Regions from separate parts of the Nocardia sp. NPDC050435 genome, predicted to be linked through region 3. Evidence: riboswitches for the same ligand, from Rfam matches in the RefSeq annotation. Region 3 holds a riboswitch; each other region holds the start of a gene.
The links. Region 3 has a riboswitch for cobalamin ahead of AB0I43_RS25425 (ABC transporter substrate-binding protein). Riboswitches for the same ligand answer to the same signal wherever they lie in the genome.

Region 1 (2,260 bases), on a different contig from region 3:
AGTACCCCGACCGGGATCTCGGTCGGGCGGCCGATCGCACGCGTCGCGGCGTCGGCGACCACCAGGAACAGCGCCCCGCACAGCGCGCTGGCCGGCAGGAGGTTGCGATGACGCGGACCGACGACGAGACGCGCCGCGTGCGGAATGACCAGCCCGACGAACCCGATCCCGCCGGAGACCGCGACGAGCACACCCACCAGCACCGCGAGCAGCACGAACAGCGCGATCCGCAACTGCTTGACCGGAACGCCGATGGCGGCGGCGGTGTCGGCCCCGAAGGCCAGCGCGTCCAGCCAGCCGCTGAGCGCGCAGAGCGCCGCACCGCTGAGCGCCACCACCGCGAGCGGCAGGCCGAGCTTCGTCCAGTCCGCGCCCGCGAGACTGCCCAGCAGCCAGAACAGCACCGACTGCGCGGCCGCGGGATCCTTGCTGCGAAAGACCAGGTAGCTGCTGAACGCGGCGAACGCGGACGCGAGCACGGTCCCGGTCAGAACCAGTCGCATCGGCGTCAACCCGCCCTGGGCGACCGCGATGACGAAAACCATGGCCGCCGCGGCGAACGCGCCCGCCAGCGCGCCCGCCGACAGCGCCCAGATTCCGGCGCCCGCGAACAGTCCGGAGGTGATGACCGCCGCCGCCCCGACGCCCGCGCCCGAGGACACCCCGAGCAGATAGGGATCGGCCAGCGGGTTCCGGACCAGCGTCTGCATGGCCGCCCCGGCCAGCGCCAAGCCCGCGCCGACCACCGCGGCCAGCACGGTGCGCGGTACCCGCAACTGCCAGACGATGGTGTCCAGGCCCAGATCCGGGGTGACGCCGCCGAACAACCGGTGCCGCAGCACGTCGACGACCGCGGAGACCGGCAGCGTCTCGGCGCCGAACCCGGTGGCCAGGATCATCGCGCACACCAGCAGCGCCGCGAGCGCCGGCAGGGCGACCGCGCTTCGGACACGGACCATCAGGCGCGCGTCCACGCGGGTAGTGCTTCCTCAGCAGGCAAGTCGCGGCCTTTCCGGAGTTCGTCCCGGCGAGGGAGGTCTGACTCTCGCCCGCTGGGGCGATCACAGTGGCGCGACCGTTCCGGGTTCTCACCGGATTCCCGCACTCGCCGGAAATGACGGTGTGAACCATACCGGTCTGTTCCGTTCGTCCACTGTGCCGGTCTCGGCAACGCTGTGACCAGGCATGCAGCGAAGTCCTTCGCTTAGCGAAGGTTTATCTCGGGGCAGACCGGTAAGTCCGATGGCGGACCATCCATTTCGCAGACACAGTGGAGTGATGTCGCTGTTGGACGATCGGCACCCGTCCACCGTCACCGACTACGACGACGCGCGACGCCGGGCCCGCTGGCGGGACACCCGCCTCGGCGCCGACTGGACGACGCTGCGCCGCACCAGGGTGACGCTGGTCAGGCTCTCAGTTGTGCTCATCGCGGTACTCGTCGCGTTCGCCCAGTACTGGACCCACGATGTCGCGCCGGAGCGAGCCCGCCTGGCCCGCACCGAACCGGCGATCCTGCCCGTCGCCACCCCCGGCGAACAGCAGAACTGGGACACCGTCGTGGTCGACCTCGTCGGGCTCGGCAACCTCAACGCGAGCGACACCGCCGAAGCGCTGCCGTCGCTGTCCCGGCTCGGCGTGGTGTGGGCGATCAAATACGACAATCGCGGTATCGACACCAAGGTCATCGCGGACCTCATCGTCCGCGCCGCCCTGATGTCGGGGGTGGAGAACGTCGTCCTGGTCGGGCACAGCATGGGCGGAGTGATCGCGCTCGAGGTGGCCCGCCACATCCACACCGAAAGCGATCGCCGGCTGGTCGGCGTGCTCCTGGACTGCACACCCGTCGACCTGAACGCCGTCCGCGAGGAAAGCCGGGGCCGCGGCGAGGACATGGTGCGCTGGATGGGCTGGCTACCCGGCGCCCGCGAAAGCCGCGCCCTGCGGTTCATCGTCGAGATGTATGCCCGGCGCGGCGAATTCGTCGACCGCGGTCTCTACGGCGACCCGGGAATCCGGATGCCCGAACTCCGGGACGCCGCCGAACGGGTGCTGCACGACAAGATCTTCAACCCCGACGCCGCCAGCAACGGGCTGATCGAGTCGCAGTTCCTGGCGATCGTCGCGGGCGGCGCGGGCAACGACCTGCGCGCCCTCGCCCGCCCCGTCCCCGGCAAACTCCGCCCCGCCGTCGTCTTTCTCCGCCCGCGCGAGGCCGGGCGCGACCGGGTCGTCGACGTCGAGTACTCCCACCAGGTCC
Region 2 (2,260 bases), on a different contig from region 3:
GTGTCGCGCAGCGCGGCGGCGGCCGCGACATCGGCGGACCCGCCCGCCACCAGATCGATGGCGATGCCCTCCACGCCCGACTTCGCCAGCGCCGGAAGCACTTCACCCAGACGTCCGAAGTAGGAGGCGACCAGGATGGCGGGCCGGTTCTGGGCGTCGGCCAAGCGGCGATAGGCGGTGAAGACCGTCGCCTGCTCGGTCTCGGTGAGATCGGTCACCAGCGCGGGCTCGTCCAGCTGCACCCACTCGGCGCCCGCCTCGGCCAGCAGGCCCAGCAACTGCTCGTAGAGCGGCAGCAGATCCGGCAGCCGGTCCAGCAGATCACTGCCGTCCACCGACTTGGCCAGCTTCAGGAACGTGATCGGCCCCACGATCACCGGGCGGGCCGGAACGCCCAGCGCAAGCGCCTCTTTCAACTCGGCCAGCGGCTTCTCGGGATGCAGCGAGAACTCCGTCGCGGCCGAGAGCTCGGGCACCAGGTAGTGGTAGTTCGTGTCGAACCACTTGGTCATTTCCAGGGGCGCGACCTCGGCGGTGCCGCGCGCGGCGGCGAAATAGCGATCCAGCTCGTCGGCGATGCCGCCGACGCGCTCGGGCAGCGCGCCCAGCAGCACGGCCGTGTCGAGGACGTGGTCGTAATAGGAGAAGGTGCCCACCGGCACCGAGTCGAGTCCGGCGTCGCGGACGGCGGTGAGTTGCGCGGTGCGCAGGGTGCGGGCGACCTCGTGCAGGGCGGCGGCATCGGAGCGCCCGGCCCAGTAGGCCTCGATCGCACGCTTGAGTTCCCGGTTGGGCCCGATGCGCGGCAGTCCGAGCACCGTGGCGGTGAAGGTGTTGCGGGGGTTCGACATTGGTGAACTCCAGAGTTCGGCTACGGAAAGAGCCGCCACCCATTACGAGCGCACGCTGACGGAGCCCACTAAGCATCGTTCCCGTGCCCGGGTCCACTCGGCGTGCCACCCAATCCACGAGGCGACGACCGCCGGATACGGCGTATCCGGCACAACGGGCAGGTCTTCGGACTCGTGGGCATCGACCCTCGAACGGGTCGGCCTCGGGCTCGGGGCCCGGGGCTGGTCCTACCGACCGTCGCTTCCCAGGCATCGCGTACTCGCGCCCAGTGCGGGTGACGGCTGTCGTTCCCACTTACCGCTGCGGGACAGTCCCGGATTCTCACCGGGTTCCCTCTCACCCGCGCCTGTGCGAACACAAGCCCGGGCTTCGACGCCTCGGGTGGATCAGGGGCTCCTCGACTCCACCTCCGGCGAACCAGCTGCCAGATGAATATAGCTGGCCCCGGCTGCTAGGTTCACTCCCGCAGGGAACACCGGTGCGAATCCGGGGCTGTCCCGCAACTGTGACCGAGGAGCGAACCTTCATCCATGGCCACGACCTTCCTGGGTTGGAAGGCCGAAGGCGAGCGTCGATCCGGGAGCCAGGATACCTGCGCCACTTCAGGATCGAGCTTCACGAGGATGAGAATGCGAGTGCTCACTCGCCGCCGGCCCAGCGCCGCGCGGCTACCCGGCCACGCTCCGGAACGACGTCGTCGGTCCCGGGTCGCGGCCACCCTGGCAGGGCTGCTCGCAGTCGCCATGGTGTTCACCGGCTGTGCGTCCGACGACGGCGGCGCGGCGGCTTCGGCTCGCGCGCTGCGCGCCGCCGGCGACGGCACGCTGACGATCTACAACTCCTACAAGATCGCCGGACTGGACCCGATCGGCACCGGCACCAACTGGCTCTTCGACTGGGGAGTCGCGGAGAACCTGCTGCAGATCACCGAATCCGGCGAGGTCGCGCCGTGGCTGGCGGAATCGGTCACCCGCGACGGCGACACCCGCTGGGTGGTGCGCTTGCGCCCCGGCGTGACCTTCCAGAACGGCAAGCCGGTCGACGCCCCCGCCGTGGCCGCGGCCCTGACCAGGCAGATCGCGCGCTCGGCCGCGGCCCGGGTGTATCTGGACGCGGCCACGACGGTGGTCGCGGACGGCGACAAGGTCGTGCTGACCACACCCACCCCGAACGCGATGGTGCCCGCGGCGCTCGCCGCGCGGGACAACTCGCTGCAGATCTACGACGTCGCGGCCATGGAGGCCGCCGGCGGTGATTCGGCGAAGATCGTCGGCGCGGGCGCGTACTCGGGCCCGTACGCGATCACCGCGTGGACCCCGGAGAACCTGGTGCTCGCCCCCTACAGCAAGCACTGGGAGGGCACTCCGCCACTGAAGGGGATCACGGTCCGGGTGGTGCCCGACGAGCA
Region 3 (2,260 bases):
ACTCGGCGACCAGTTCGGTCGCGTGGGCGATCCGGACGCCGGCGGCCCGGTCCGCGAACAAGAACGGGTGCACTTTCCCCGTCCGGACGGCGGTCGAGTTCGCGAAGGCCGGATTGCCGACGATCCGGTCCACCTGCGGTTGCGCATCAGCGCGGGTAAAGGACGCGTCGCAGCACTGACTGGTCAGGATGATGTCGGGATCGCGGGCGATGAGCTCTTCCGCACCGATCGGCACATTGCGCCGCACGGTGAGGTCGGCGAAGGCGTTCACACCGCCTGCCGCTTCGATGATCTGGGTGATGAAGTCGAGCCCGCCGGCCACCTGATAGGACCCGTCGTCCTTGGGCGTGACGACGGCGACCCGGGGCCGCTGCGCGGTACCTACGGTCGCGCGCACCCTCTCGATCCGCGCGCTCAACTGAGCGACCACGTCGTCCGCGCGGTCGGGCACACCCCAGAGCGCGCCGAGGTCGCGCAGGTCGGCGTAGACGTTGTCGAACCGTACGGTCTTCGGGTCGATCGCCTCGTCGGCCAGACCGTCGGCGCTCGGGCACAGCGGGCTCAACACCCAGGTCCGCACCCCGAGGCTGTTGAGGCTTGCGCGGGTGCCCACGCTCTGTTGCGCCGACTTGGCGAACACTCCGTTGAATCCGGACAGCACGAAGTCCGGGTTCTGTGCCAGCAGCTCATCGCGACTGGGCAGCTTCTCGACATAGACCGACTTCGCCTGCGCGTCCTGGTATTCGGGCAGCACGGTGGAGTCGAGGAACGCGGTACCGACAAGCCGATCGGTGACACCGAGCGCGTGCGCGATCTCGATCGCGGGCTGGTACGCGGCGTAGATCCGCTGCGGCGATTCAGGAACGATGACGTCGATGCCACAATTCGCGCGCGTCACGGCGTTCGCACCGTTCGCCGCTTGTCCGGGTTGCGCACCGCAACCGGCGATGACGGTCGCGCACGCGATCAGCGCGACGCCGCGTAGGCGCGCGAAAACAGACGGAGTCAAGATGACGGCCTTCCAGGTCCTCGTGGAATGGGTACTGCGTGGCCGTGGCCGGTCTCCTGGCTGACGGGATGTGTGCGCGGCGGATCTACCTTCCCAGGGCGCTGTGCCCCAGTGGCTCCGGACGACGGTCACTCGCCCGGGACGATCTGTCGCTCCCGATCACAGTGGCGAGGGCCGCACCGGTTTCACACCGATTTCCCGAACACCACGGCTGGCGGGACTGTACCAAGATCACACCCGAGGTCGGACGACCGCACTGGGAATGCGGAGAATGCGGATACATCTACTCCCACCATCAGAAGCACTCGAAGAGGTGGTGCGTTGACCGCCTGAGCCCGCACCGACTCGCGGATATTCAGGGTCGGCAGTCCTGGTTTCCGGGCCAGAAGATGGACGGATCATGTCGGTTCAGGCCGGGTCGAAGGCCAGGGCGATCGCGGCATTGAGCGTGAGGCCGATACCGATACCGCCCACGGTCCATCCGAGGGCTTTGGCGCTGTTGCGGCTCAGCCATTCGTTGATTCGTTGCAGGAGGGGATCGACCCGTTGGTGCGCGGCGAAGCGGGCCAGGGCCAAGGCGAGGGCGGGCAGGGTCATGACGATGCAGTAGGCGGCGAGCGTGATTCCGATCAGGTGCCAGGCGAGATCGGCGTTGGCAAGCAGGCTGACCGCGGCGAGGTAAGGCAGCATGGTGGCGACTTCCAGCGCGGCCGCGACGAGCGCGAGTTTCATGAGGCCGGCCGAGCTGCCGGTACCCGACATGGTCCTGGACCGCCAGAGTTGGATCTTGCCGGGGTTGCCGGCGCGCTGTGCGGCTCTGGCCTCGAGCCGATAGCTCAGCGCGATGAGGAGTGCGCCGAGGATCAGTTGCGCGATCCGGAGCGGTACCGGCGGGATGTCGATGCTCCGCACTGCGGTCAGCGCTGTGTCAGCGCCGAGCACCAGCAGGATGCCGACTCCGAGGTAGAAGGTCGCGATCGTTGTGAGGTAGACCGCGATTCGCCCGGCTCGCAGCCGTCCTGGCGCCAGCAGCAGCCAGATCGGGATCAGCAGTGTGCCGAAACTGGTGCTGTCGACGAGTGCCAGGGCGATCAACGCGACAGCTAGGGTGACAGTCATCGGTTCCTCTCGGTTCGATATCTGTCCCCATCGTCGTGCAGCCGATCTTGTCTCCCGGTCCTCCTTTGGGAGGACCGGGGGTCGCATATCCGCTGCGGCTCATACGAGTTCACCGTTCGAGGGCGCGCTTCA

Region 1: linked by a shared signal. The riboswitch ahead of AB0I43_RS40475 (iron ABC transporter permease) and the one ahead of AB0I43_RS25425 (ABC transporter substrate-binding protein) in region 3 are both predicted to bind cobalamin.
Region 2: linked by a shared signal. The riboswitch ahead of AB0I43_RS04190 (ABC transporter substrate-binding protein) and the one ahead of AB0I43_RS25425 (ABC transporter substrate-binding protein) in region 3 are both predicted to bind cobalamin.

What each region holds. Positions count from the first base shown of each region.
Region 1 covers NZ_JBFAJW010000023.1:7,093-9,352, forward strand. The annotation lists gene AB0I43_RS40475 (iron ABC transporter permease) at 1-959, opposite strand, end outside; cobalamin riboswitch at 1,014-1,147, opposite strand; gene AB0I43_RS40480 (alpha/beta hydrolase) at 1,279-2,260, shown strand, end outside.
Region 2 covers NZ_JBFAJW010000001.1:866,186-868,445, reverse strand. The annotation lists gene metE (5-methyltetrahydropteroyltriglutamate--homocysteine S-methyltransferase) at 1-851, opposite strand, end outside; cobalamin riboswitch at 991-1,211, opposite strand; cobalamin riboswitch at 1,277-1,467, shown strand; gene AB0I43_RS04190 (ABC transporter substrate-binding protein) at 1,482-2,260, shown strand, end outside.
Region 3 covers NZ_JBFAJW010000008.1:355,180-357,439, forward strand. The annotation lists gene AB0I43_RS25425 (ABC transporter substrate-binding protein) at 1-1,009, opposite strand, end outside; cobalamin riboswitch at 1,038-1,254, opposite strand; gene AB0I43_RS25430 (GAP family protein) at 1,418-2,128, opposite strand.